DNA from 4 places in the Paenibacillus sp. FSL P2-0121 genome. Region 2 is predicted to be linked to each of the others. Evidence: riboswitches for the same ligand, from Rfam matches in the RefSeq annotation. Region 2 holds a riboswitch; each other region holds the start of a gene.
The links. A riboswitch is a leader RNA that binds a small molecule or an ion and turns the genes downstream of it on or off. The one in region 2 is predicted to bind thiamine pyrophosphate.

Region 1: it holds a riboswitch for thiamine pyrophosphate, as region 2 does, so the genes downstream of both, MKY54_RS13275 (ABC transporter ATP-binding protein) here and thiC (phosphomethylpyrimidine synthase ThiC) in region 2, are expected to answer to the same signal.
Region 3: it holds a riboswitch for thiamine pyrophosphate, as region 2 does, so the genes downstream of both, MKY54_RS02115 (ABC transporter substrate-binding protein) here and thiC (phosphomethylpyrimidine synthase ThiC) in region 2, are expected to answer to the same signal.
Region 4: it holds a riboswitch for thiamine pyrophosphate, as region 2 does, so the genes downstream of both, MKY54_RS10040 (thiamine phosphate synthase) here and thiC (phosphomethylpyrimidine synthase ThiC) in region 2, are expected to answer to the same signal.

Annotation. Positions count from the first base shown of each region.
Region 1 is NZ_CP150245.1:3,019,383-3,026,916, reverse strand. Features, by position in the region: gene MKY54_RS13310 (hypothetical protein) at 1-34, opposite strand, end outside; gene MKY54_RS13305 (TIGR00266 family protein) at 197-877, shown strand; gene MKY54_RS13300 (transcriptional repressor) at 951-1,430, opposite strand; gene MKY54_RS13295 (S-layer homology domain-containing protein) at 1,749-2,405, shown strand; gene MKY54_RS13290 (amino acid ABC transporter ATP-binding protein) at 2,501-3,253, opposite strand; gene MKY54_RS13285 (amino acid ABC transporter permease) at 3,267-3,935, opposite strand; gene MKY54_RS13280 (amino acid ABC transporter substrate-binding protein) at 3,989-4,825, opposite strand; TPP riboswitch at 5,048-5,151, shown strand; gene MKY54_RS13275 (ABC transporter ATP-binding protein) at 5,350-6,045, shown strand; gene MKY54_RS13270 (ABC transporter permease) at 6,026-6,802, shown strand; gene MKY54_RS13265 (ABC transporter substrate-binding protein) at 6,799-7,534, shown strand, end outside.
Region 2 is NZ_CP150245.1:6,242,233-6,249,766, forward strand. Features, by position in the region: gene MKY54_RS27455 (phosphotransferase) at 1-90, opposite strand, end outside; gene thiC (phosphomethylpyrimidine synthase ThiC) at 176-1,918, opposite strand; TPP riboswitch at 2,022-2,130, opposite strand; gene MKY54_RS27465 (beta-galactosidase) at 2,202-4,253, opposite strand; gene MKY54_RS27470 (AraC family transcriptional regulator) at 4,424-5,257, shown strand; gene MKY54_RS27475 (hypothetical protein) at 5,313-5,837, opposite strand; gene MKY54_RS27480 (hypothetical protein) at 5,868-6,368, opposite strand; gene MKY54_RS27485 (hypothetical protein) at 6,410-7,273, opposite strand; gene MKY54_RS27490 (AAA family ATPase) at 7,298-7,534, opposite strand, start outside.
Region 3 is NZ_CP150245.1:479,267-486,800, reverse strand. Features, by position in the region: gene MKY54_RS02140 (HAMP domain-containing sensor histidine kinase) at 1-771, opposite strand, end outside; gene MKY54_RS02135 (response regulator transcription factor) at 768-1,442, opposite strand; gene MKY54_RS02130 (pyridoxamine 5'-phosphate oxidase family protein) at 1,562-1,981, opposite strand; gene MKY54_RS02125 (MFS transporter) at 2,142-3,362, shown strand; gene MKY54_RS02120 (hypothetical protein) at 3,435-4,886, shown strand; TPP riboswitch at 5,045-5,155, shown strand; gene MKY54_RS02115 (ABC transporter substrate-binding protein) at 5,317-6,366, shown strand; gene MKY54_RS02110 (MTH1187 family thiamine-binding protein) at 6,445-6,738, shown strand; gene MKY54_RS02105 (ABC transporter permease) at 6,735-7,496, shown strand; gene MKY54_RS02100 (ABC transporter ATP-binding protein) at 7,531-7,534, shown strand, end outside.
Region 4 is NZ_CP150245.1:2,306,287-2,313,820, reverse strand. Features, by position in the region: gene MKY54_RS10065 (fumarate hydratase) at 1-1,545, opposite strand, end outside; gene yfbR (5'-deoxynucleotidase) at 1,648-2,253, shown strand; gene thiH (2-iminoacetate synthase ThiH) at 2,337-3,452, opposite strand; gene MKY54_RS10050 (thiazole synthase) at 3,486-4,253, opposite strand; gene thiS (sulfur carrier protein ThiS) at 4,309-4,512, opposite strand; gene MKY54_RS10040 (thiamine phosphate synthase) at 4,551-5,153, opposite strand; TPP riboswitch at 5,270-5,371, opposite strand; gene MKY54_RS10035 (SDR family oxidoreductase) at 5,459-6,331, opposite strand; gene MKY54_RS10030 (GDSL-type esterase/lipase family protein) at 6,569-7,534, opposite strand, start outside.

The sequences.
Region 1 (7,534 bases), 3.2 Mb from region 2:
TACGCAAGGCTTTTTGTGTCTTGGTTCGTGCCATGTGACACCACTCTCCTATTCATGGGTGAATGATTATAGATCTTACATCTATAAGACAACTTCATTTTAACATATTCCAGACTATGAGCGAAGCAAGAATTCCGTTACACTTAGAGCAAAGCTAGTATTCTATCTTATCTAAATAGATGCGGAGGTTTAAAGGATGAATTACCAGGTTTTGTATGAAGGTGCTTTTGCTATGTTAAAGGTCCAATTAAATCCCGGTGAAAGCGTAAAGGCTGAAATGGGCGCAATGGTCGCGATGTCACCTAACGTAGAATTAAAAGGAACCGTGGATGGTGGTTTAATGCGCGGTCTCGGGAGAATGCTGAGCGGTGAGAAATTCTTCTTTCAAGAACTTAAAGCGACCCGTGGTCAAAGTGAGGTATTGCTGTCGCCTGGATCACTCGGCGATATTCAGGCGATAGAATTAGACGGATCGTATAAACTGTTAGTTCAAAAAGACGGATTTCTCGCCGGAACTGAAGGCATTCAAGTAAATACTAAAATGCAGAATTTAACCAGAGGGCTCTTCTCCGGTGAAGGCTTCTTCATTGTAGAAATCAGTGGCAGAGGAACGGTGTTCCTGTCTTCCTTCGGTGCTATCCATGCAATAAATTTAGGACCTGGTGAAGAAATGATTATCGATAACGGACACCTCGTAGCATGGCCAGACTATATGGACTACAAGGTGGAAAAGGCAGCCTCTGGCTGGCTTAACAGCATAACTAGTGGTGAAGCACTTGTCTGCCGCTTCCGTGGAGAAGGTGTAATTCTCGTTCAGAGCCGTAACCCTGGCAGTTTCGGAACGTGGATCAAATCCTTTGTACCTACTCGAAGCTAGACTTCCTAGAACGCAGTAATCAAAAAAGACACAGGCTTAGAGAAAGCCTGTGTCTTTAGGTTAGAAAGCAATCTTACGAGACTGCTTTATCTGCTTCTGCTTTTGCTTTTTTGCAGCCAGTACGTTTACATGTTCCATAAGTACCCTTGAAGTCAAGGCGGTGATCCGTGACGTTAAAGCCATATTCACGTTCCACTCTTCTCTCCAGCTCCACAAGCCAGTCGTCCTTAATTTCCTCCAACCGACCGCATACGCTGCATATCAAATGATGATGCATATGCGAATGATCGTTCCCGCGCAAATCGTAACGGGCAACTCCGTCTCCGAAGTTCATCTTCTCTACAATGTGTAGCTCACATAAAAGCTCAAGTGTACGGTATACCGTTGCCAGGCCCAGATGTGGATAGCTGTTCTTAACAAGCATATATACTTCTTCTACGCTTAAATGATCCTTCTCATTGTCGAGCAGAACGTTCACTATAGCTTCACGCTGAGGCGTTAATTTATATTTTTGCGCCGCAAACAATTGACTGATATTTGATATTTGATCCATTTGGTCTCCTACCTTCCCGGAACGATTTAACATCCGTACCCTCTGAGACGCTCCTATTTATGCAGTTAAGACAAACCATAAATAGTAATCGTTACGATATAATCATAACAAAATTAACCACGAATGAAAAGAGCCTGACATCATTATATCATTTCATGCCACTTATCCAAAGTACTACACCCCAATCTGGCCCATATTTCTATTAAAATCTACTTTTTCGTGAAATAATACAGATTAGACCGCAACCTTTCCATAATTTACAACGTTAAAGGAGTGACAAAGGCTAAGGAGCCTATCCATACAACGAGGTGAAAAGACATGAACATGAAAAAGAGCACACTAGCAGCGATCACAACCGTAGCCATTTTCTCCTTTTCTTTGGGTGGTCAGATGTTTGCAGCTGGGAACACCTTTAAGGATATTGATAACATAAACGGCAAAGAAAAAATCATTTCTTTAAAAAATCAAGGGTTAATTAAAGGTGTCAGCGAATCTCAATTTCTCCCTGGCTCTAAGGTAACTACAGCCCAAGGGATTCAGTTTATCTCCGGCGGTCTCCAGCTCAGCCTCGCAGCCATTGACTTTAACAAAGCTCCTGTTGCCAGCGGCTTGTTCACAAAAGTAAAAGACAAAGCCTGGTACGCTGAAGCCTTTATCAATGCTTATTACAATCAAGTTAAGCTTCCAAAAGACATTGATCCTAGCCTAATTATGACCAAAGAGCAATTCACTAACTATCTAGTGCAAGCGATCGAAGGCGTTGGTAATCTGCCGATGATCAATATCGTTCCAGTAGATATCGCCGATGAAGCGTCACTGACCCCTGCATATCAAGGCAGTATTCAGCGCTCCCTGAAATACAAGATCAATACTCTAGACGCTAACGGAAAGTTTAATCCAAAAAGCGAACTCACCCGTGCCGAAGCAGCGATTATGCTCTACAACGCTTTGGAGTTCCTGAAAACTGGAGGATAAGCCAAATTTCAGTTACTCTTCTCATTTGAATAATCTACACAAGAAAAAGCAGCTCCGGATGATTCCCGAGCTGCTTTTTCTTGTATATTGTCTTTCTACTCTTCTTCACCATTCAGTCTATTCAGAAATTGCAGAGCCCGGGGATTCTTCGGATGCTCCAGCACTTCTTGCGGAGTTCCATGCTCTAAGATATGACCGCCATCCATCAAAATGATCCGGTCCGCTACATCGGCGGCAAATTTCATCTCGTGGGTCACAATCACCATAGTCATACCTTCTGCTGCTAATTGTTTGATAACCTTGAGCACTTCCCCTACCAGCTCGGGATCGAGCGCCGAAGTGGGCTCATCAAACAGTAACACTTCTGGATCTACTGCCATAGCCCGGGCGATGGCCACTCTCTGCTGTTGTCCACCTGACAGCTGATGTGGATAGTTATCAGCTTTATCAGCCAAACCCACCTTAGTCAGCAGCTGAAGCCCCCGCTTACGCGCTTCTTCCTTGGATCGCTTCAGGACAGTTACCTGTCCCTCCATCACATTGCCAAGCGCAGTCATATGCGGGAATAAATTATACGATTGAAAGACCATCCCTGTTTTCTGCCGAAGGGCCAATACGGAATTCTGAGGAATTTTCTTATGATCTGTAAAATTGATGGTGATATCCCCGAGTGACAGGCTGCCTTGATCCGGGATTTCCAACAGATTAAAACAGCGCAGCAGTGTGGTCTTTCCGGAGCCGGATGGCCCAATAATGACAAGTACCTTTCCATGCTCCATTTTCAGATCAATACCCTTTAACACTTGGAGTGCGCCGAAGGATTTATGCAAATTAATGATTTCAATCACAAGTATCTCTCCTTTAGGTCGCAGAGTAACGATCGAGTCGTTTCTCCAAGTAATTTTGCAGCACCGACAGCACAGAACAGAACACTAAATAAAACAATCCTGCTTCGGAGTATACCAACAGAGGCTCATAAGTGGTAGAGGCTACCTGCTGAGCAGTTCTAAACATCTCCGTATAGGTGATGATCGCTGCAAGCGATGTATCTTTGACCAAGCTAATAAAAGAATTGGATAACGGCGGTACAGAAACGCGTGCAGCTTGTGGCAGAATTACGCGGCGCAGAGCCTGCCCACGAGTCATCCCGACTGAGAAGGCAGCTTCCCACTGGCCTTTATGTATCGACAGGATAGCAGCGCGTACGATTTCCGATGAATAAGCCCCTACGCTAAGGGTAAATCCAATGGTGGCGGCAATGAAAGGGTCGAGTACAATACCAACAGCCGGCAAACCATAAAATATAATAAATAGCTGCACTAACAACGGGGTTCCCCGAATGACCCATACATAAAAACGGGCGATTAGCTTCGGAATTACCCACGGTGAAAGACGTGCCAACGCGGTTAGGATCGCCAAAATCAATCCAAGCACAAAGGAAAGTAGCGCCAACGGAATGGTAAAAGCCACCCCGGCTTTAAGCAGGGGTAGCAGTGTATCTAAGAAAATTTGTATTTTGCGGTCATCCATTATTCAGACATCCTTTTTAGCTTCTAGGCTTAATTAGCCTTGCTAGCCTTGTATTATTTTGAAACGTCAGCTCCAAAGTATTTCTCGGAAATTTTCAAGTACGTTCCATCACTTTTCATCTCTTTAATCGCATCACTGACCGCATTCACCAGCTCATCATTGCCTTTCAGGAATACCGCAGCACTTTGTGAGCCTTCAGGAATCTCATCAACCACTTTAATTTTTGCATCTGGTTTTTGTTTTTTCAGATCCAGATAAGACAAGCCATCATTCACAGTTGCATCAATACGTCCCGAAGTCAGCAGATCCATCGCTTGATTGAAACCGTCCGTAGCTACGATTTCAGCACCGTTCTCACGAGCGATGTCGGATAAGTTACTGGTCAGGGATTGTCCGGCTTTTTTACCCTTTAGATCAGCAAAGGTCTTAATATCCTCATTGTTTTCGCTCACGATCAATACTGCCTTGGATACAATATAGGGTTCAGAGAAATCATATTTCACTTTGCGATCTTCGTTAATGGAAACTTCATTAAAAATGACATCAAACCGTTTCGCATCCATCCCAGCAAAAATACCATCCCACTGAGTTTCAAAAAATTCTGCTTCAACACCTAAACGTTTGGCTACTTCTTCGGCAATTTCCACGTCAAAACCCGTCAATTTCCCCGCAGTGTCATGATAAGTAAAAGGTGCATAAGTCCCTTCTGTACCTATCCGCAATTTGCCGCTGGCCTTCACAGCCTCCAAACTGTTTTGCGCTGAAGATGCTGCTCCACCATTCGTTCCAGCTGTTGGTTCAGCAGCCGTATTGGTATTCGAATTATTGCCGCAAGCCGCTACAAGGACCACGGTTAACGCCAATATAATAGTTAAACTCCATTTTTTCATTATTAAATCCCCTCTCTCTATCCGGTTTTTTTCCGGTAAATTGAATAGTACACTGCCATCACATGATCGTCAATACTTTTTTCCGATTATGTACATCGGAATTGTAATATTAACTAGATTTCTACTTATATCTTACCCAATCTTGGATTAATCCTTCACTTCTTTCTCTCTTTACTTCTCAGAAAGATATGGTATATTTATAAACAAATTAATATGGACCTGTTATTTCACTAGGGGAGTCGGCCGACTGAGACGGAGCTTTAAGCTCCGGACCCTTGGAACCTGATCTGGATCATACCAGCGGAGGGAAGTGGAGCAGAATTTTCATCAAGCATGTTAAGTGTTATTATGCAGAATGAACTTTTTGACCCATTCATTTCCTCTGGAAATGGATGGGTCTTTATTTGTTTAGGCGCTCCACAAAAATATTAGGAGGTTAGATCATCACGACCATTTTATCTATTCAAGGCCTAACCTACTCTTTTCCGGAAACTGAACAACCCCCTGTATTCGCAAAACTATCCATGGATATCAGGCAAGGGGAATTCGTCTCCGTAGTAGGTGCTAGCGGATGCGGGAAAAGCACATTTTTCAAAACGGTTGCCGGTTTACTCGAACCTACTCATGGAAAAATAAAACTCCCTACGCTCCCCTCAACCGCTAGTCGTTTAGGTCAGATCGCTTATATGCCTCAGCAGGATTTATTGCTGCCTTGGAGAACAGTGCTCGACAACTGCCTTTTGCCCTGGGAGATCATGCCCAGATTTAGTAAACAGGAAACAATCACTCAGATTCGGGAAATGTTGGCCCGCTTCGGCTTAACAGATGTAGAGAAGGCTTATCCCCATGAACTTTCGGGAGGAATGAAACAGCGAGTCGCATTTCTGCGCACCTTAGTGGCTGGAGGCGGAAGTGGCCTTATGCTGCTGGATGAGCCCTTTGGCGCTCTCGATGCCATGACCAAACGTGAGATACACCGTTGGCTGTTGGAGTTATGGGGTGAACTGAATCAGACGATTATGCTCATCACTCATGATCTGGAAGAAGCACTATTGCTCAGTGACCGGATTTATTTATTATCTGGCGGTGCGCACAGCGAATTACAGGAGATCATTGTCGATCTACCAAAACCAAGACATTATAAGATGAACTATGAACCCCGGTTTATAGCACTACGGGCAGAGTTGGAGCGAAGATTGCATGCAACCTATACCTTTTAAAAAACATCTAGACAACTATGGTCCCTTCCTTCTTCTGGTACTGCTCATTCTTGTAATCTGGGAGTCAGCTGTTCGCCTTCACTTGATTCCAGCCTTTATTCTCCCTGCACCTTCATCTATTGGCATCGCATTGATCGAGCACAGGCAATTATTATTTGGACAGCATTTATTAGCGACGTTGCAGGAGATACTGATAGGTTTTGTCCTTTCTGTGATTTTTGGTGTATTGCTGGGTATTGGAATGTTCCTGTTTCGCCCCGTAGAAAAGGCCATCTATCCCTTCCTTATCATTAGCCAGACGGTCCCATTAATTGCGCTATCGCCCATTTTTATTATGTGGTTCGGATATTCGCTGTGGAGCAAAGTGGCTGTGGTGTTTTTGACGGCTTTTTTTCCAGTTGTAGTGAGTACATATGATGGACTTCGTACAAGTGGCCAGACTTACAAGGACTTATTATTAACATTTGGTGCAAACCGCTGGCAGCTGCTTGTCAAAACCCAAATTCCACTGGCGCTGCCTGCTTTTTTCTCTGGCTTAAAGCTGTCCATTGTATACTGCGTCATCGGAGCTACTATCGGGGAATGGCTCGGCGGCAGTAAAGGACTCGGTTACTTCAGCCGCAGAATGGCCGGAAATATGCAGAGCGATGAAATGTTCGCGGCTGTATTTCTGCTGTCCGCGCTTGGTGTTGTGCTTTTTCTGGCGATAGCTTTACTCGAACAATTATTTTTAAAGAAAAGAGGATCTAACCAATGAATCATTTAAAATCACCACAACGAGGACTTATTTCTGTATTTCTAGTATGCACACTTTTGCTCTTAAGCAGCTGCGGGAAGGCAGACAAGCTAAATAACAACTCCCAAACTGGTTCCTCCAACACCGAAAATAAGCAGTCACACAAGCTGACGATTATGCTTGATTGGTATCCCAATGCCGTTCATTCCTTTCTATACGCTGCGCAACAGCAAGGTTTTTTCCAAGAGGAAGGTTTGGATGTCGAGATCAAAATGCCTGCGGACAGCAATGACGCCCTAAAGCTTGTAGCAGCAAATCAAATTGATCTAGCGCTCAGCTATCAGCCTCAGGTACTTATGGCACGCGGCGAGAAAATTCCTGTACGTTCGATTGCAGCTATCGTGCGGCATCCACTGAATCATCTGATGGTTCCTCAGGCAGGCAGTATTCATAGTCCCAAAGAGCTCGCAGGAAAACAAATCGGCTATTCCTCCATTCCGCTCTATGAAGCAATGATTCGGACAATGATCCAGAGTGATGGAGGCGATCCTTCATCCGCCAAGCTAATTGACGTAGGTTTTGACCTTATCCCTGCGATCTCTACAGGACAAGTGGACGCAATAATGGGCGGGTTCATCAACCATGAACAACTGATCCTTGAAAAAGAGGGACATCCGGTCACCTCGCTTAATCCAACGGATTACGGAGTACCTGACTATTATGAGCTTGTGCTGGTGGCCAGCGAACAAGGAT
Region 2 (7,534 bases):
GGTAGCATGAAGGACTTTCAATCCAAAAAAATGATAGAAACTATTACTTAAATCCTCTAAAATGGCTTCCTCTGAACGAATCGCTTCCAATTCATCAACTCCTATCTATTCAAAGTATAAAAGAAGAAGCCGCCAATGACGACTTCTTTTAGATATTTCTTTTTAGCAGAAAAAGTTATCTATAAATGAGGCTCCCGCCTTGGAGAAACTCTTGCGCCTTCTCTTGCATTCCTGATTCAATTCTCGTCGTATTCCGGATATTATGAGAGATCTTCATACTGCAAAATTTCGGCCCGCACATGGAACAGAAATGAGCTGTTTTAGCGCCTTCCGCAGGCAATGTCTCATCATGATATTCGAGCGCTCGCTCAGGATCTAACGATAAATGAAATTGATCACGCCAACGAAATTCAAAACGGGCTTTCGAAAGAGCATTATCCCGGTCTTGTGCTCCTTTATGCCCTTTCGCCAAATCTGCGGCATGAGCCGCTATTTTATAAGTAATGACCCCTATACGTACATCTTCCTTATTAGGCAGGCCAAGATGTTCCTTCGGAGTTACGTAACATAACATAGCTGTACCGAACCAACCAATCATCGCTGCACCTATAGCAGAGGTAATATGATCATAACCAGGCGCAATATCTGTAGTCAGTGGACCTAATGTATAAAAAGGGGCTTCGTTACAAGTTTCAAGTTGCTTATCCATATTCTCTTTAATCAAGTGCATCGGCACATGTCCTGGACCCTCTACCATTACCTGTACATCATGACTCCAAGCTATAGCTGTTAATTCACCTAACGTCTCTAACTCGGCAAATTGTGCTTCATCATTCGCATCAGCAATCGAACCCGGACGTAATCCATCGCCTAGGGAAAAAGAAACATCGTACAGCTTCATGATTTCACATATCTCTTCAAAATGTGTATATAAAAAGTTCTCTTGATGATGCGCAAGACACCATGCCGCCATGATGGAGCCACCTCTTGAAACAATGCCTGTCATACGTTGTGCAGTCAACGGGATATAACGAAGCAGAACCCCTGCATGAATGGTAAAATAATCAACCCCTTGCTCCGCTTGCTCTATGAGCGTATCACGGTATACTTCCCACGTTAAATCTTCCGCTTTCCCATTCACTTTTTCCAACGCTTGATAGATAGGCACCGTTCCAATAGGAACAGGAGAATTACGGATGATCCACTCGCGTGTCGTATGGATGTTTTTACCTGTGGAGAGATCCATTATATTATCTGCACCCCAGCGGGTGGCCCATCTCATCTTCTCTACCTCTTCTTCTATGGATGAGGATACTGCGGAATTTCCTATATTGGCATTGATCTTCACTAAAAAATTGCGTCCAATAATCATTGGTTCACTCTCTGGATGATTGATATTCGCTGGAATGATGGCGCGGCCGCGGGCTACTTCATCTCTTACAAATTCCGGTGTCACATTCTCACGAATCGCAACGTATTCCATTTCAGAAGTAATAATCCCTTTGCGTGCATAATGCATTTGAGAGACATTACGCCCCTTTTTCGCTCGCAAAGGTTTTCTATGGAGCGCTGGAAACACTTCCGCCACAGCTTTTCCCGTTGCATTCCCGTTATCTTCAGGCTTCACGGTTCTTCCTTCGTACGCTTCCGCATCCCCTCGTTCCTCAATCCAGCTCAGACGATTGGGCTCTAACCCCTGACGAATATCAGTATGAATATTAGCATCCGTATAAGCCCCGCTTGTGTCATAGACATGAATTGGAGCATTCTCCTCTTCGCCGTCTATGCCCGCAGTTGGACTAAGTGAGATCTCCCGCATAGGCACCTGAATATCAGACCGTGAACCCTTTACATACACTTTTTGACTTGCTGGAAAAGCTGATAGATTGATTGGATCGTTGTTCAATTCGCTTGTCATCTCAATTCCTCCTATAAGGTGATTTGATCAAGCGGAGACGGTCTACTCCCCACACATAGAAAAGGCCACATCTGTATAAGATGCGGCCTTAGAGTAGACAAATAGAAATAGAGCTCCATTTCCTCCGCTGGCATTATCCAGATCAGGTTTGACGGTCGATAGTTATAACTATCCTCTCAGCCTGGTCCCACCAAGCTCCCGTGACTATATAATTGCTACTTCAAAGTATAACCGAAAAGAGAGAATTATCCAAATCTACTCAAATGTGAGATCAATGTATACGTTAGTTTAACACCAATACCCCAAATCCTTCCAGAAGCACCTCGCCCGACAATGTTGTGCCGCTCAGTAAATCTGTTTTGGTCTCATGAAGATGGATCGTGACAGGAGTCTCATTATAATTAAGCAAAAAAGCATAACTGGAAGAAGCTCCGGTACGGACTTGCAGTTCTACCTCTTCTGGGAGCTCCAGCCAATCTGCTGGCGATTGTAGATCAATTAAATTTATGATCTCAGCCGCTGCCTGTTCATTAAATACGGCTCCGTAATACCAAACCTCACCCTTGCCGCGACGATTTCTAGTTACCGCCGGTTTTCCCGCATAATAATCAGAGGCGTAAACCGCCATCACTTCAACCGAAGCTTCCTCTATTTTGAGAATATCATTAAAGTCATCTGCTCCTGTAACGACTTCGGTCACGCCCGACCAGCTAATTGTTGTTGGCTGACGACTGCCCTTAACCATTGTGAATTCTTCAACTGTGATCCCGCATAGATCCTTAGCAGCACCTGGGAAAGGACGCATATAACATTGACCGTGCTCATCCTTATAGCCGGTTCTACAGCCGAAGATCAGTTTGCCGCCTTGCTGAACATATTCATCCAGCAGTGCTGCTGTCTCATCTGTCATAATCGCTGGGTGAGGATAGATAAGCACGTCGTACCTTGCAAGCTCCTCCAGCGTTGTTTTTTTGCGTAAATAGAGTACGTCATTCGGGATATGCTTCCGCTGAAGCGCCTTGTACCACTCCTTATTGCTCTTCCACATAAACGGGCCATGCCAAACATCGTATTCTCCATCCCACTCATTGTCATAATCACGAACAATAGCAATGTTAGCCTGATTACGAGTACCGACAAACGCATGACCTGCTGCTGCCAGCTCCTGACCGATCTGCCCCGCTTCCCGCACTCTCCGGTTAGGCTGATTATGATAGTCATTGATTCCATGCCAATAAATTTCATTACCCATCGTAGCTGTCCGCCAGCGGAAATATAACACCATATCTGCTCCATGAGCGATCGACTGATAAGTCCATAACCGCATCTGCCCGGGCTTTGGAGAAGGCATATCCATCCGGTTCACCCAGCCACCCGGGCCCGACTGCTGCTCCATAATGCAGAAATTCGGGGATATCGAACGAACAACAGATAACGACAGTCCCCAGCCTCTATCATTCAGCGGATTCCGCTCATTCGGGTCATAAAAAATAGTAGAGAACTGAGGATAGGAATCATAGCTGAAGAAATCCAACAGTTCATCCGTCATTTCATGGCTATCGAGATGCCCGAACAGACCGTTCGTGGTTACCCACTGCTTAGGGGCAAGTTTACGGATGATATCCGCTTGGTTTTTGGCAAAAGAAATTGTATTGTCCGAAATAAACCGTTTTTCATCCAATGCCTGATGAGGATTGGGTTGCTTCGGTACTGGAGTCGGACGTGGAAGATAGACCTGAGACCAGTCACTATAGCTTTGATTCCAAAAAACAGCTCCCCAGGCCTCGTTCAAATGCTCAAGTGTAACATATTTCTGCTGTAGCCATTCCCGGAAAGCCTTATGGTCACTCTCCGAATAAAATTCACTGATCTCACAGTTGAGCTCATTATCAATTTGCCAGCCAACTACACCCGGATGATTGCCGTAATGTTCAGCCATTTGTTCTGCAATACGTGCACACAGTTCCCGGTATTTAGGACTGCTGTAATTATAATGACGGCGCATGCCATGCTGAAGTGTAACACCTTCGTAGGTTACATTTAAAACTTCGGGATACTTATCAGTCAACCAAGCTGGAGGCGTCGCCGTCGGAGTACCAAGTACAACCTGAAGACCATATTTATGTGCTAGATCAATCGCCCGATCAAAGAGCCCGAACTGAAACTGCCCTTCTGCCGGTTCAAAAATAGACCAAGCAAACTCGCCCATCCGAATGATCGTAAAGCCGAGTTCACGCATCCGGCGATAATCGTCCTCCCACATGTTTTCTGGCCAGTGCTCCGGATAATAACAGACGCCAAGCTCGAATTTTTCAGTTGCGACAGGTTTCTTCATCATTACCTCCAAAGTATTAAAAATATGCTTTCAATATTTTATAATTCTATTGTAGTATCAATGATAAGAGGTCTTATATAACAAAATATTGCTATCATATAACAATCTTGCGTTCATTGCCTTAATCCAACTTGCGCTCTGTTGCGCTACAGAAACGGGTGCTGCCAAACATGAAGAAACAATGGTATTTGCCGACACCGGCTTTTTCGAAATATGTCTGTTATCCTGAATTTTTGGGACATTACACTCACTTTCCACAACATACAGAGAGAAGAAGCGAAGGTTTTCTGGGGAGTTATAACCTGCATTTGATCTTTGATGGGGAGGGTTATGTATTCCATGAGGGCGAACGTATTCCGATGAGTAGAGGACGAGGTTTTCTGTACCCTAAAGGGGCTTATCAGCAATACGGCTCTGACCCAGGCGAGCCTTGGGATGTCCGCTGGGTTCATTTTAACACTGAAATTGTCCTTCCCTTATTAGAAGAAGTGGACCAGTCTCGTGCATACCTGTTCACTTTTGATTTGGATGCTAAGCTGGACGAGCTATTCGAGGAAATGTACCTACTGAGTGCTTCCTACGTGACCCGTAGCGAGCCAAGACTATCTGCTCTGCTGTATGAGCTTCTAGTAAACTTGCTGCAGAACTCCGAGCCGCTTCACGGCTCAGTACCGCACGAGGTTAGGCAGTCCATCCGCAGTGCTGCAGATATCATTCATGTCGAATGTGCCAGCCCTTGGTCTCTTGAATCGATGGCAAGATTGACCGGTTACAGCAGCTATCATTTTCTAAGGCTGTTCCGGGTGGTTATGGGTAAAACTCCAAACCGTTATTTAACCGATTGTCGGCTGGCTAAAGCCAAGCTTTTACTGGTTTCCACAGGACTCTCCATTGCTCAGGTTGCGACTCAGTCCGGTTTTGCCCAGTCCAGCTATTTCATTAAAGTGTTCAGAAGGTTTGAAGGCATGTCTCCTGTGAAGTACCGGCAGGCTTTTGGGGCGTAGAGGATCTTCCTTCAGTCCGTAGAGATTCAATCTTAGTCTCTTGGATTTATCACTCTTAAAGATCATCCTTAAGAGAAATTTCACTCTCAATATCTAAACTTATTGTTTCGGAATGAAGCTCCCCTTCATTATCATTCCATGTAATAGATAAAGTGGTGTTTTCATAATTTTGTCTATTTTTATTTAATTCGTCATATAAATATGGACCAGTTATAGACCCGATATCAGTGTTACTTAATATTGAAACGGGTCCATCCGTTGACCTAGCTTCATTTACAAGAACTGTTTCATCCTTATTATTATTGTTTTTTTCATTAACTTCATACTTATAATAGCTACTATTCACTAAAGCGCTTGGGTCTCCCTTGAACACTAACTTCCCATGTCCCCGTAAAATTTTGCTAGATGAAATTATTATTTTGTAATCTAAAACATCCCATGTATCCCCTGTACCCATAAGCGTATATACTTGAACACCAGTGTTTAAATTTGTTTCGACCTCTTTATTGAAATATAAATAACTCCATATCGCATTCGAAATAATAACCACAGCTACAAGTACTAGGATTAGTTTTTTCATATCTGCTCCTTTATAAATACTCCCCAGCCATTATTTATATCTTAAATTCCACTCCTTAGACCATTTCGGGAAAGCTTCTCCGGTCAATTCTTCGAGTGTTTTTCCATCAATGGTGTAAACCCAGCCCATATGTAATTCATCGAAATCAGGAAAACTATAGCCTCCTATCACTTGATCGTCTGCTTCTAGCAGAAAAATCAGGGTTTGTTTTTTTGTATTATCCTTCTCATTATCTAAGGGGTGGTTTTTAACGATGAACTTACTTGTAGTTATTTCCTTGCCTATATAATCGATTGGATCAACACTTTGAACACTCCAATATTGTATGTATGGCATTTCCGTCAGCAGTTTTTTATCTAATAAATATTCAGAAACAATTCCTTCATTACTAATGATCAGATAGCCCATATCGGTAATAAATTGTTCAGCTTTGCTATATTCTTTTTTTGAATTATCGCTAATTTGCTCCTTACTACATCCCAATAAAAAGATTAAGAATAACGGAACTATGATTGCCCTTAATTTGTTCATAGGTTCCTCTCCTTGGAGTGTTTATTATCTCCTTAATAGTCTCATAGATTAATCTTATTGTATGAATTTAGTATCATCAAACTCTTTAGCGTCTTATAGGCTCTCCATTCCAACCTCGCTGTTTCACCGGGAGGCTCCCATGTTATCTGCCATCCTCCATCATCCTCCTGTTGGTGTTCTAATACTTTTAAGTGATCAAGAATGGTTTCATCAGAAAATATGCTGCTACAGTAAGAAGTGGGTGATGGCGAAAATTCTAGAGGAGAGAGTCCATAACTGTGGGATGCGGCATCCATACAAAAGAAGTTGGCAGTAATAAGCTCCTTAGATAATTTTTGAAATAATCCTTTGATATAATCCGATTGAGGTAGGCTTTCCAATAAATAAAATGCAGTCAAAATTGTATGCGCATCGTCATATGCTTGTGCGTGAATATCTTCCAAACAAATTTCTGTCGCTTTATCAAGCCAGGAATGTTCTATCCCTTGCCACTTAAGAAGCCCGACAAGACCAGTAAGTCTGCTAAATGATGGCTCTGTAGAAAGAGGGTTACTCCAATGTTCTGCTCTTGGATAGTTTGCTGATGAAGGAAATATTGTTGGAATCCCTTTTTTTAAATCAGCATGCTTTGAAATATAATCACATGCTTTTTGAGAAAGTTCTTCGTCTTTTATGTTACAGTCATATAAAAAACGTAGTGCAAATTCCATGAAAAGTGGCTGACTACCGGGTACCCGTAAATCCGGCTCTATTGCATTTCCAAACCCACCATCTTCGTTTTGGTAGGCTGTTAGTGAAGTCATAACATTGCTCATTGATCCACCGTGGAAAATATATTCAAAAACCCTTCTTTCTAATAATCTGCCATGTGTCCAAATGAAATGGGCTGCTTTCTCAAAATCCATCTGTTCCCCTCCTCAAAATTTAGGCTAAGTATTTAAGTATTCAATGACACTTTTAATATAGGATTCAATCGGTTCCTTTGTATTAACAATATGTATTCTGACATTAGATGGCTTTTTAGCATTTTCAATAGTTTTTAGCAATGTCTCTTCAGAAGGCACTCTTTCAATCTGGCTAATCATTCTTTTTCTATTTCGCAGTCTATTATTGAGCTCATCATAGTCATTTAATAGACATTCTACATATTTATATTCCACATTATA
Region 3 (7,534 bases), 1.2 Mb from region 2:
ATCCAGTTTAGTTACCATCGTATTAAAAGCTTCCTCCAGGCGACCGATCTCGTCCAGTTTTCCTGTCACTATAGACTTAGGCATTCTATCCGGGCCTGTGATCGTCATCGCGGTTTGCAGTTGCAGCAGCCGTTTGCGAATTTTTCTAAAGAACATCCATGAAACCAGAGCGAACCCTCCAAAAAGGGTAAATAACACAAAGTTATACCAAGCCCAAGCCCCTAATCCCCCATAAGCCCCTTTGTTCAGCAGCTTGCTTGGAATTTGTATCACCATAAATCCCTTGTCTGCCTCCACTTTGTCCCCCACGAAAGCAACGATGGCTAATGGATCACGATTCGTACTTTCTTTCATAAATGAAATAGCCTCAGCCGCAGTCCACTGATCAGGAACTTCAGGGTAAATCTTATCCTTATCCCCTTCTTCAGGCGTGAGAATCAACTGGGTTTTTCCCTGCCCGTCTACCCAAAACATAGTAGCCTCGGTGTATTTTCGACTCAATTCAATCAGCCGCTGATTTATGGCTTCCGAAGAAGCATTTTCTAAGTGAAGTGCCTCTTTATGCCACATAGTCTCCAGCGGTGCAATATTCGAATACAGGGATGTATCTACAGGCGGGGCACCTTTGGTCACTTCGTTAAGAATATTGTAGCCAACAAAAGACAACGGAAGGACCACAGGGATAAATAGCAGTGCAGATACGATAATTAGCAAATACCCTGATAACAAGGAGGAATTACGTTTCTTGCGAATGCGCTCTAATCCTCTCATGCTCTTACCCGGTAGCCGATCCCACGGACAGTTTCGATAATTTCCGGATTACCCGGATCAAGCTCCAGCTTTTCACGCAAATAACGAATATGTACCATCAGAGTTTTATCCCCTTCGATATAAGCCTCACCCCACACGGCCTCGTAGATCTGCTCCTTCGTCATAATTTGGTTAAGATGACGCAGCAAATAGGAAAAAATCTGAAATTGCTTACCTGTAAGCATGATTTCTTCCTGAGTCTGAGCATTCATCACGCGGTTATCCCCTTCATATACGACTAGATGTTTAAGTGTGAGTGAATCCTGAACAGATGCCCCATTCCTTCGGAGCAGCACCTCGATTCGAGCGGCCAATTCATCCGGATGAAAAGGCTTGGTCAAATAATCATCTGCGAACTCCAAACCTTGCAGCTTATCATCAATCGAGGTCCGGGCGGAGAGCATCAAAATGAGCAGCTTAGGGTAAGAACGTTTCAAACGTTGCCCGATCGTAAACCCGTCCAGACCTGGTAGCATAACATCGAGAATAGCCAGTTGGCAGGCGCCGGCTTCTTCCATCGCTCCTTCGCCGCTCCGTAACCAGCGGACACTATATCCTCTTTCGCTTAAATCAGCAGACACTACACTGCCAATTTCACGATCATCTTCAATATATAACAGAGTAACGCTCATGTAGCTTTAGCTCCTCCCCGATATGAATACCTAAAAAGTTGAAGTCATTATAACACATCAAACAGCCCTCCTACCCCATATGGGATAGGAGGGCTGTTTGATCAATTCAACGCTATAGCTTACGGCTGCCATACTCCATGCTCTTTATTGCTGCCTACATACTCAATACGTGTTGGAGTAAGCTCCAGAATTACATAATTAGGATCATCAGGTCCTGTAAACCATGGCTCCAGCTCTTTATTCCATACTTTGGAGCGCAAGCCTTCATCCTTAGAGACGGTAGCAGTTGCTTCAATCTCCAGCACATCTTTGCTTCCACCTGCCTCATAGCCAAGCAGTACAAAAGCATTCGGATTATCGGATAACTCCTCCACTTTATGAGTTTTGCGATTTGTAGCCAAATAAATCTTCAAACCCTCATGGAAAATGGCCATATAACGTACTTTCGGCTTATTTCCTTCTTCGATCGTACCAAAGGAACCGAACTTGTTGTCATCCAATGCTTTAATAATGAGTTGCTCCAGTTGTTTGTTATCCATTACGTAAATCTCTCCCTTCAAGCATGTAAACAAAAGTTTATATATCCAAGCTCACCGTTTGGATTTATCATAACAATGGTGCTTATTATAATGTACCCTTCAGGTTCACATTGAATCCGACCTTACCTCATAAACTACTTCAAGATAAGGAGCTTACTTCGTGAAAAAACTGATTTGGATCGGCTGTCTTTCCTACTTCGTTATCGGTCTGGCACATGTTGTGCTGGGATCTATTCTGCCCGTTCTACTGCAACATTATGATCAAAATTATAGTGCTGGCGGTGAATTAATCTTTAGTCAATTCGCTGGTTTTTTAGCAGGTGTGTTGGTCTCTCCCCTGCTTAATCGCCGCTTCGGTAAACGTGGAGGCATCCTCATTGCCACCAGTCTTCTACTAGTTGCAGAAATTGCCTACGCCTTTCTACCGCCTTGGGGCTGGATGTATGTTATCGCTGTTGCCGCAGGTTTTGGTTTCGGGATGATCGAAGCGGTTATCGGCACCATTATTATTGGTGCTGTAACCGAAGGAACTGCTATTGCAATGAGCCGGCTTGAAGTGCTATTCGGGATAGGCGCACTCGTGATGCCGCTTATCGCCAGTCCGCTCATTGCTGCCGGAGCGTGGAGATTGGCCTTTCTAATCGTCGCTGCCTTCTCCTTAATTTCTCTTATCCTCTGGACAAGAGGGCATTTCGGTAATCTACAACGAATGCTGGATGAACGCGCCTCTGTCCAAGGAGCAGACAATTCGCAATCCTCAAGCTCACGTTCTAACAAAAAATTTCCGTATAAAGGTAAGCAATGGATTCTGTTAGGGATCTTCATCGTTTTCTTTTTTCTTTATGTAGGCACAGAGATGAGTTTAGTCAACTTTATGCCGGCTATCTTTATTGCCAAGCTAGGGATGACGGAGTCTGCCGCAGCACTGACAGTCACTTTCTTTTGGCTGGCGATGTCTACAGGAAGATTGTTTGCGGGTGTAATTGCCGAAAAAATATCTTATCGCGTGTACATTCTCAGCAGCTGTTTACTAACCTTGTTACTGCTGGCACTCTTTCCGTTCACTGACAATCGAATGGCTGCTTTCATTGTAATTCTGCTGCTGGGGCTGTTTATGTCCGGTATTTTCTCCATTGCTTTAGTCTACTCCAGCAAAATGCTGCCTGGCACCGAAGAGTCAACACCCAGCATTATGATTGCTTCCGGAGGTGTTGGCGGTGCTTTGCTACCTCTGTTTATGGGCTGGTCTATGGACCATTTAGAAGTGGCACAAACAGCCGGATTACTTGCCGCTTTTGCCGCCTTCTTGTTTCTGCTTAGCATTGCCGCATGGAGGTTCCAATCTATGCAAGCGGTGAAAGGAAAGAGTTTCCGTATTTAGAACAGTATCAACGTTATCCTTTTAGGGTAATGTGATCTATAAGCATATTCTGAGCACAAGGATGGACGATGAATGAATGAGTCTTCAACTGAGCCTTTGTTACATACTGCGCTCATGCAGTTTATATTTCCCTTTTCTATAAAAAAGGGCGATTCTAAGCAGCTTATCCAGCAATTACAGGACGACGGCTTCACACGTTTTTTTCTGGATAATAAAGAGCTTGAAGCTGCCTACTACGGAGATGGCTACTGTGTTTCCCATGAACGAATGGAGCGCACCTATTTACCGTTTGCTGCACATGTCCTTTTTCCACGCAGGAAGGATGCCGACTCGTTTCGCCGTTTTTCCAGAGTAAATAATCTCGACTGCATTCTGGAGATTCCGCAGCAATCTATATTTTTCAAAATTCTCTCGACGGATATATTCATATGTCCTTTTCAGCTTGGATTCGTGACGATACGTGTCCAGCTGGAGGGGGATTCAATTCCCTTTAGTATTGCCCTAGAATTCGCAGATCGTTTCCGTGCGCTAGAGAATACCTTCATACAGGATGATTACACTTATATTCATTGCGGGGAACAGACCTATGAGATGGTAGAGGATTTTGTCTTCCGAAATTTGGTGGATGGACTGGAGCCATATCTGGATCAATCGGATATCAATGGGGCTTATTTCGAGACCCTTCCTTTTTTCGTAGATGAAAGAATGCAGGTGCAAGCTTTTTACGGCTTTCAGAATGAAGAAAGCTCTGATGAGATTAGTGTAAATCTACGCTATCGCGCCTCACAGCTTGATGGAATTAATCTGAACGGAAAGCCCTATGCCAGTGCCAGCGATCCAGCGTATATTGCAAACTATTGTCATGAGCATTCCTATAATCGCTGGGGTCCAGACACATATTATATGATGAATGAGCAAACCTTTTGCTGCATGACCCGCGCTGAACAGGAGATTGCTGTTAGTCTAGCCAACCAGATGTACGGGCAATATTATTACGGATTTTTACTCAATATTTTCCACAAAATCGTTCTGCTAAAGCTCGCCAATATGCACTCCCGACTTCGGATTAATCATGATTATGAGGAAATAGACAATCTAATCTACTCCATTAATAAGTTCTCGGCAAAGTTCTACTTCTTGGAGTTGATTTCCCAGTCGCAGGGCCGGGAGATATTTCTTCAGCTGCGTAAAGTATACGGAAACGACGCTTTGTTCGAGGAAGTGAAAGAAACCTTAAATGACCTGTTTCAGTATCAGGATAAGTTTCAATCCAAGCGACGGGATAATCTGCTGATGATTCTTACTGTATTTACGGTAGTAAGCGGGATTTACGGCATGAATCAGGTCATTGACGATCTGGATGGAAAGATTCAATGGAGTAAAATGATTGGTTATTCTCCCTTTGAATTTCTTGCCCTCTTCGTGATCATGAGCGGGATTCTGATCAGCGTTGTCCTCACGCTAGGGGCGCTGGTTAGTGAGCTTAAACGGCGTCACCGCAAAAAATATAAAGATCTAGACTAGCAAAAAAGAAACTACTTGATTGGAAAAATTCAGGAGTGCACTACTAGACATTCTGAGTACAGCCGTCTATAATACACCGTATGCGAGAAATATAAGATATAAAGTATGGGTACAAAACTTATACTTACTTATATTGCACATAGAAATACCCGTTAACTTCATAGAACCAGGGGTGCTGGAATTGGCCGGCTGAGATTGTATCCCACAAGATACTGACCCTTATACCTGATCTGGATAATGCCAGCGTAGGAATCGCCAATTGGTTCTGGTCCCTGTGACCTTAACTAACCTTGCGCCAAGCCAGCGTCCCGATCACTCGGGGCGCTTTTTTTGTAAGATCACTAAAAGATGTAGAAAAACGTACATACTACACTTTACGGTTCATGTTGTGAAGACGGGATTCTTGTAACCTTAAAGGAGAGAAGAAGACATGCACCTTAAAAAAGCACTTACGTTGTGCCTCACCTGTGTACTCATTCTTGCCATTGCCGGATGCGGCAGCAACAATGGGAATACAGCCGGAAACAAAGCAAATGCTACTGATCCAACTGCTGCGGCTGGGACGGATGCTCCAAAAGAGCTCACCAAAGTTAAAGTCGCACTCGACTGGACACCGAACACGAATCATACCGGTCTATACGTAGCTAAGGATCTTGGTTACTACGCTGAAGAAGGTCTGGACGTCGAGATCGTTCAGCCAGGCGCAGCGGGTTCTGATACTATGGTTACTTCTGGCGAAGCCGCATTTGGCATCAGCGCCCAAGAAGGATTAACACTAGCCCGTCTACAAGGCGTACCCCTTGTCTCGATAGCAGCTATTATTCAGCATAATACGTCGGGATTCGCTGCTCCAGTAGATCGCAATATTAAATCACCAAAGGATTTCGAAGGTAAAACCTACGGAGGCTGGGGCTCACCGGCCGAAGAAGCAGCCATGAAAGCTATCATGGATCCTGAAGGTGGCGATGTGAAAAAGGTGAAGCTGATCAGTATCGGTGAAGCTGATTATTTTACCGCCGTCAAACGTGACATTGATTTCGCCTGGATTTTCTACGCTTGGACTGGTGTTGAGGCTGAGTTGCGTGGCGAGCCATTGGATATGCTGTACTTAAAGGATTATGCGCCGCAGCTCGATTATTACACGCCTGTGCTGACGACGAGTGAGAAGCAAATTGCAGATCATCCTGATCTGGTGAAGGCCTTCATGAAAGCCACATCAAAAGGTTATCAATATGCCATAGATCATCCGGAAGAGGCTGCCGGTATGTTATCGAAGGCCGTTCCTGACCTGGACGCCGACCTTGTCCTAGCTAGCCAAAAATGGCTTAGCCCAAAATACAAGGACGATGCTGCCCGCTGGGGCGAGCAAAAAACCGAGGTCTGGCAAAATTACGGCGATTGGATGTATGATCTGAAGTTGCTGGATAAACCGCTGGATGCTGCTAGTGCATTCAGTAATGATTTTTTACCGGCGGAGTAAACAACAATTGTAATGAATTACTTCGTTATCAAAGTTGGCTTTTTGAACTTACCTTATAAAATGAGAGGATTGATTATTGTGGCTAACACCCTACTAAGCATTCAAGTAATTCCAAAAACTCCGAACAATGAGGATTCCATCCCATACGTAGATAAAGCGATTGAGGTCATTCAGAAATCCGGTGTTAAACATCAAGTGAATCCACTGGAAACCACAATGGAAGGTGAGCTTAGCGAGCTGCTGGAGGTTGTGCGTCAGATGCAGGAGGCGTTGATCGAAGCAGGCAGTCCAAGCGTAATTTCGCAGATCAAAATCGCTCATAATCCTAACGGAATCAGCATGGATAAATTGACGGAGAAATATCGGCTGTGAGATCGACCTGGAAGCTAATATGGCCGCCCCTTGTGGCGGTCGTCTTCTTTTTAACCGTATGGCAGCTATCTGTATCTGTATTTCATATTGAATCCTGGATTCTGCCGAGTCCTGCTGATATTGCTCGTGAATCCACCAGTAACGCTTCTGGTCTTTGGGCACATACGATGGCTACGCTGCGGCTCACTTTAATTGGTTTTCCCATTGGTACGGGGGTAGGCCTGATCGTTGCTTTGCTTTTGCATCTTTTGCCTTGGGCTAGACGGGCTTTTTATCCACTTATTATTCTGAGTCAAAATGTTCCCTCCATCGCGCTCGGACCCCTGCTCATTATCTGGTTCGGCTTTGGTCTTTTGCCCAAAATCGTGCTGATTACACTAGTATGTTTCTTCCCGGTAGCTGTCGCTGCGATGGGCGGTCTGGCCCAAAGTGATCAGGTCATGATGAATTATATGAAAATGGCTGGCGCAAGCAAGTGGCAAATCTTCACCAAGCTGGAGCTGCCCTCTTCTATCCCGGCACTATTTTCCGGCGTAAAAATATCTGCTACTTATGCGGTTATGGGCGCCGTGGTCGCTGAATGGATTGGCGCGGATAAAGGTATTGGCTATTATATGCTTCTGCAGAAATCCGCATATCGTACGGATCGGATGTTTGTTGCTATTGTTATTATTGTACTTTTAAGTCTTGTACTCTTTGCTATTATTGCATTGCTGGAAAAATGGCTGGTTCGCTGGAAGCCGCGCCGTAACTCATAGAAAGGAAGATGCCTGTATGTCTCAAGCGACGCAAATGC
Region 4 (7,534 bases), 3.0 Mb from region 2:
CTCCTTGAATTGAGTCAATTTAGCTGCAGAATCTTTTTCCACATCCGCATGCAGACTGTTGCCGTGAGCATCCATCGTCACAATCGCTGCAAAACCCTCCACATCGAGATGCCACATCGCCTCAGGAATACCAAATTCCATAAAATCAACAGCGTTGACCTTCTTAATACACTCAGCATAATACTGGGCGGCTCCACCAATCGCATTGAGGTATACCCCGCCGTGCTCCTGCAACGCTTTTAACGTTTTTGGACCCATACCACCTTTTCCGATGACTGCACGGATTCCAAATTTTTTGATGATATCGCCTTGATAAGGCTCTTCACGAATGCTCGTAGTTGGGCCCGCAGCTTTTACATGCCAGCCTTCCTCATCTTTCATCATCACAGGACCACAATGATAAATCACAGCCCCTTCCAGATCTACCGGAGACTCATGATCCATTAAATATTTGTGCAAAGCATCACGGCCTGTATGCATTTCACCGGATAAAATAACCACGTCTCCAACACGCAGACTACGGATATCCTCTTCACTTATCGGCGTTGTAAGACGTACTTCCCGCGACTCAGAGGCCGGGCTGTTAGCTCCCTCAGCAACTACTGCTTCAGATTCATGTGCCCCTTCATCATCTACAGATATCCCTGTACCACTCTCATACAACCAATCCTCTATATTGCCTGTGGATGGATCAACCAGCACCCCTTGGCGGCGGAAGGCCCAACAGTTATAAGCAACGGATACGAAAAAGCTAGCTGGCAGACGATTCATTACGCCAACCTTACAGCCCAGCAGCGATACTTCACCACCAAAGCCCATCGTGCCAATTCCAAGCTTGTTAGCATTCTCCATAATATAGTCTTCCAGCTTACTAAGGTCTTCTATTGGATTAACATCCTCCACTTTGCGGAACAGCTGCTTCTTAGCCAGCTCGTAGCCAGTCGTACGGTCACCGCCGATACCCACGCCAATAAAACCGGCACTACATCCTTGTCCCTGCGCCTGATATACCGCGTGTAAAATACATTTACGGATTCCGTCAAGATCCCGACCCGCTTTGCCGAGTCCTTCTAATTCTGCCGGGAGACTGTATTGAATATTTTTATTCTCGCAGCCTCCACCCTTCAGAATAAGTCTAACGTCTATTTTATCCTCTTCCCATTGTTCGAAATGAATGACTGGTGTGCCTGCACCCAAGTTATCTCCGCTATTCTCACCTGTTAATGAATCTACAGAATTGGGACGAAGTTTACCATTCTTGGTCGCTCGTACAATGGCATTATGAATATCTTTTTTCATCTCAATCTGATTGATTCCCACAGGGGTGTGAATGATAAATGTAGGCATTCCCGTATCCTGACAGATCGGAGACACTTGCTGCTCAGCCATTCCGATATTTTGCGCAATCGTGGTTAAAGCAAGACCGGACCGGGTAGCCCTGTCTTCCAGCGCGCGACCTTTTGCAACTGCCCGGCGTACATCTCCCGGCAAATTCGTGGAAGTTTCTACGATAAGGTTATAAATACTGTCTTCAAAATGCTGCATCTTCATTCAAGCTCCTCTCGGCAGTTCCAGGTTATCTAAAGTTTGATACAATTAGTATAATAATATCATACCTAGCACCGCATGAAAGGGGTTACTTTAAAATTGAGCTACCATTTTTCTGCCTATCTATATCGTCTTCAGTATATTCAGCGCTGGAGCTTGATGCGCAGCACCGCACCGGAGAACGTCGCTGAGCATTCTTTTCATGTTGCATTGCTCACACATATGCTCTGTTCCATCGGTAATGTTCATTTTGGACGTTCACTAAACGCGGAACGAGCAGCAACCATAGCTCTGTTCCATGATGCCAGCGAAGTGTTCACAGGTGACATCGCCACGCCGGTAAAATACAACAATCCTCGCTTGCTCACCAGCTTCCGGGAAATGGAGAAAGTTGCGGCTGATCGCTTAACTGGAATGATTCCATCAGAGCTGAAAAGCATCTACACTCAGCTTATACGACCGGAAGACAGCCCTCCCGATTCGGAGGACATTCTGCTGCACAGCTATGTGAAAGCCGCTGATCGGCTGGATGCTTATTTGAAATGCGTATGGGAAGTTGCTGCAGGAAACCGAGAATTTGCCGCCGCGAAGGAGCAGACAGCAGCAAAACTTCGTGGGCTTGACCTGCAGGAAGTGGATTATTTTCTGACTCATATGGCACCGAGTTTCGAAATGTCTCTCGATGAGCTCTCTGCCGGAAACTAAACACCCTCTATACAATAAAAAATGGACCTCCGCATGAATCTCGCAGGGGTCCATTTAGTGATTAATAATTGATAATACAAGCGTTACGTTGTTGATTCGGTCAGGATATCCCAGTCTTTAAAAATGGGCTGCAAACCCTTCGTATATAGCATTTCCGTAATCTCCTGCACACTACGGCTATCGGATATTTCGAATTGCGGAGTTCCCCCTGCATTAGTGTGACCGCCCACCTCAGTAGTGACCCCGGCTGACATCTTTGTTATTCCTAGATGAATTAAATGATCGCGTAGAGAGGCAGGCTCTCGTGTAGATAAAGTAATGCCCGAACGGGGTAAAAATAACCGGTATGCCAAAATAATCTGCACTAGCGATCGGTCGGTAACATCACACTCCGGGTTAAATTCCCCTAAATAAGGCCGAAACCGTGGAGGTGACAGACTGATCTCGCAATCTGGATACCGATCCTGCAAATAGCGGGCATGCATGGCACTTTGGAATGCCTCTTGCCGCCAATCATACATCCCGAGCAACGTACCAATATTCACAGAACGAAAACCTGCCTGACAGCCGCGTTCAGGTGCATCCAGGCGATTCCGGTAGTTTCTTTTAGGCCCTTTAACATGCAGCTTTCTGTAAGTCTCCTGGTGGTACACCTCTTGGTATAGTGTTAATCCATCCACCCCTGCTTGAAGAAGCTCTTTATATTCTGCAGTTGATAGAGGATTTATCTCAATACTGACAGAGGAAAAAAATTCCCTAAGTACATCTACACAATCCTTAATATATGAGACAGGATTCTCCCGGCGCGATTCACCAGTCAAAATGAGGATATGCCGCAGACCTGTAGCTGCAATCTTCTCAGCCTCCCTGCGAACCTCCTCCAAGGACAGCTTTTTACGCGGAAAATCATAAATGGAGCTGAAGCTGCAGTAGGTACAATGATTCACACAAAAATCCGCAAGATACATCGGTGTGAACAGCTGCATCGAATAACCAAAATGTGCACGGGTCAGTCGCTGTGCAGCCAACGCCATCTCCTCTAGCAGCGGCGTTGCTGCCGGAGAGAGCAATGCCAGCAAATCATTTTCGTTCAGCTTGTCTTTTCCAAGCGCCCGCCTAACGTCATCCTCCCGGAACTCCTTCCACAGCTGCTCATAAGGATACTGCTCCAAGCGGGCCAGTGTGTCAAAAAAGCTCATGCTAATCTTCCCTCCTTTCGTGACCTATCAAATTCAGTTCAAAAATCCAGTCAACGGTGACGAAGCAAAAGCAACTTCTTCTACAGGACCGAGTCCTGCCAAATAAGCTTTGCGGCCAGCGGATATCGCCTCGCGGAACGCTTCCGCCATGACGAGCGGATTACGTGCCGTTGCAATAGCCGTATTAAGCAGAACAGCAGCGGCCCCCATCTCCATTGCTTCCGCCGCTTCCGAGGGCTTGCCAATCCCGGCGTCTACAATAATCGGCAAATTCACTTCTTCAATAAGAATACGCACAAGCTCCTTAGTGCGCAGGCCGCGATTCGTCCCGATCGGCGCACCAAGCGGCATCACAGCAGCAGCACCGGCATCTCTCAGACGTAAAGCAGCCGAAAGGTCCGGACTCATATATGGCAATACTACAAAACCCTCCGCTGCTAAAATCTCTGTAGCTCGTATGGTCTCCAGATTATCTGGAAGCAGGTATTTCTGATCATTGATCACTTCGATCTTGACCCAGTTCCCCAGTCCCGCAGCTCTTGCTAATCTTGCAATACGGACTGCCTCTTCCGCTGTACGCGCTCCTGAGGTATTAGGCAGAAGAGTCATGTGGCCGGGAATGTGGTTCATGATATTTTCTGCTCCACCTTGCGGGTCCACTCGGCGAAGCGCTACAGTAATCACCTGAGAACCAGAGCTTGCGATCACTTCGGGGATCAACGTATTCCGGCTATATTTTCCGGTTCCGATAAATAATCTACTGGTTAATTCGATACCGCCAATATGTAACGGGTCATGCATGAAATTACCTCCCTTTGGTTCTTATAAATTTCTCAAAATTCTATACCGCTCCATCTCAACCCCCACCAACAAAGTGCACCAGTTCCAAACGATCATCCTCGCTCAGAGCAGTACTTTCATAATTCTCCTTACTGACAATTTCTCCATTCAGCTCAATGATCATCAGACGACCTGACCACTCAGGAAGACTGATCAAATCAGCTATAGTTTGAATACCACCAGAACACTCTGCGGATTTCCCGTTAATCAACAGCTTCATTCTGAATCACCCCCTTCGCCCGTGCTGTTACCTCCAGGCTATGAATGAACCGCCTTATGAATAGCTTTGGCGGCCTCATAAGGATCATCCGCTCCGCAAATACCGGACATCACAGCAACTCCTGCCGCACCTTTCCTGATGATCTGCGCCGCATTAGCGGGGCTAATTCCGCCAATCGCAATTACAGGAATAGAGCTGGTCTTCACCGTTTCTGCAAGCAGCTCTAACCCACGTGCGGGCAGCCCTAACTTGCTATCCGAGGGAAATACATGACCAAACAAGCAATAATCAGCTCCCTGCTCTGAGGCATTCGCCGCTTCTTCCGGAGAATGAACCGATCTCCCCAGCCGAAGCTGAGGTGCAATTCGCCGGGCTGTACCCGGACTCAGACTGTGCCAGGCCAACTGAACCCCCGCGGCACCAGCTGCCAAGGCTACATCTATTCGGTCGTTGATTATCAGTTTGGTAGCGGGCATACCGGCAGCCAACAGCTCCTGTGCCGCAGCGAGTAGTTCGTGTGCAGGACATTGCTTATCTCTCAGGTGAATATAATCGACCCATATCTGCACCGTGACAGCTAGTTCAACAAAATGTCTCAGTTGCAGCTTGCCGTCTGATATTAGATGGATCTCAGCTTGCAATATCACGATCTCCTCTCTCACTTCCCTATAGGTCAGTAAAAAACAAAAAAACTGCCTCCCGTAAGGAAGGCAGTCAGAATCTGTATATAGACGGCACTATAAATAGCTCGATAACAGAAATTCGTCCTCCACTTCCCTACGCTGGTCTTAACCAGATCAGGTTCAAAGGGTCCGGAAATCCATTCCGTCTCAGCCAATCGGCACCCCTAGTGACATAAATATACAATTTTAAAATGCTAACGTGGTTTATAGTAACATATTTTTTTATTGAAATACACCCATTTATTCACATTAGCTGTACTGATCTAACCGTTTACTACCTCGCCACCATTTACATGAATAACCTGTCCAGTCACATAACTGGAATCGTCAGAGGCCAGATATACATAGGCTGGTGCCAGCTCTTCTGGTTGTCCAGGCCGTTTCATAGGCTGTGTACCTCCAAACTCGCTAACCTGTTTTGCATCAAAGGTAGAGGGAATCAGCGGTGTCCAGATTGGACCTGGTGCAACACCGTTTACCCGTATGCCCTTCTCTGCCAGATTCGTGGACAAGGATCGTGTGAAGCTAAGAATAGCTCCTTTAGTTGATGAATAGTCCAGCAGCTGCGGGCTTCCGCGATAAGCGGTAATTGAAGTTGTATTTATAATGGTAGATCCTGCTTTTAAATGAGGCATAGCTGCTTTTGTTAAATAGAACATCGCAAATATATTCGTACGGAAAGTACGCTCAAGCTGCTCGGAAGTAATATCCTCGATCTTAGCTTGCGGATGTTGCTCTGCCGCGTTATTGATGAGAATATCAAGCTTTCCTAAGCCCTCCACCGTCTGTTTAATAAGATCCTTACAGAATTTCTCGTCACCGATATCACCTGGAATTAGGATACATTTGCGGCCTTCCTGCTCGACCTGACGTTTAGTTTCCTCTGCATCTGAGTGTTCATTAAGATATGAAATGACCACATCAGCGCCTTCTTTAGCAAAAAGCACAGCAACTGCACGCCCAATTCCGCTGTCTCCACCGGTAATTAATGCCGCCTTGTCTTGCAGTTTACCTGCTGCTTTATAATTTGCCGGCTCGTATTTGGGCAGCGGCGTCATTTCACTCTCAATCCCTGGCTGATGATGCTGCTCCTGTGGGGGTAAGGTTTTTGTAGCTTGTTTATTGTTGCCTGACATCTTCCCTATCTCCTCTCGTTAAGCAAATTGATAGTTAACTGATCGTCTTAGGATGGCACAACTATGCACGTTTATACGCTGGGTTTGTCATTTTCTTAAATTGCTTTACGAATCTTACTTACCACAATGAAAGTAGAAATAAACAACCGTGAGAGATACACTGCTGTAAGTGGAGAGGAATTCACTGCATACAAATAGACACAGCATCGCTGCTGTGCCTTGAATTGTTCACCCTGACTATTTTAGAGAAGAAACATGATTTTCTGCATTCACTTCATGTTCCAGCACCCACATAAAGTTCAGAGCTTTGGCCGCTTTCTCCCGGGTCACTATAGCTTTAGGTTCTAGTTCTGTCCCATTGACCATTTCGCCTCTGGCAATCCCCACTTCAGATCTAATGAGTCCTAATTCATATGCACTTTTCACTTTTGAAATTAAATAAGGAGAAATGTCCGCTGTATCAACAAGCTGCGTCCAGGATACAAGAGGATAGTACATCGCACCTCTAGCTCCTGGCTCCAGATTCGAATCATAGCCAGGATCTCCTGGCACTACTGCTATGCCGTTATAATCAGTCATGTACTTAGGTTTATTAGCAAACTTTATTTGGTAAACGTCATAGAGAATAGCACCCATCGTTTCACGTGACAGCTTACCTTTCGGATAATAGGCAAGATCTGATCTTTCCACTTTCATTAACTTAGAAATACTGCGTGTGAATTCAGCAACTGTCATCACCGTATCCGGATTAAAATTTCCTTGACGGTCTTTGCCCATTACTCCCAGCTGGATTAATTTCTCAATTTGATTACGGTAATAAGCAGCTTCCCCAGTCGTCGTATCATTCGTTATTTCCGGAAAAATCTTACCCCAGTTCCCTGTTAGTGCCGCATGCTTAACGTTCCCTTTAAGGTAAGCAGTAATGGAGGCAGCAGTAGAATCGCCAGTAGCACCTTTCTCTACAAGCTCCGTAACAATCATCCGCGAAAATTGTTTGGAGAGCGCTTCTTTAAAATGAGTCCCATCGACTTTCTTTGAAGGATGCCCGTTAGCGTAACTTCCGTCATTTGTTTTGCCTGGCGTTTCTCCGGCTTCAATTGACATGAAGAGGGATGTTATTGCTTCTACACCGATCTCGTTATAATATTTCAGACTTTCCGAGTTAAGGTCAATAAGTGTAACTCCAGATTCATCTGCGACCCG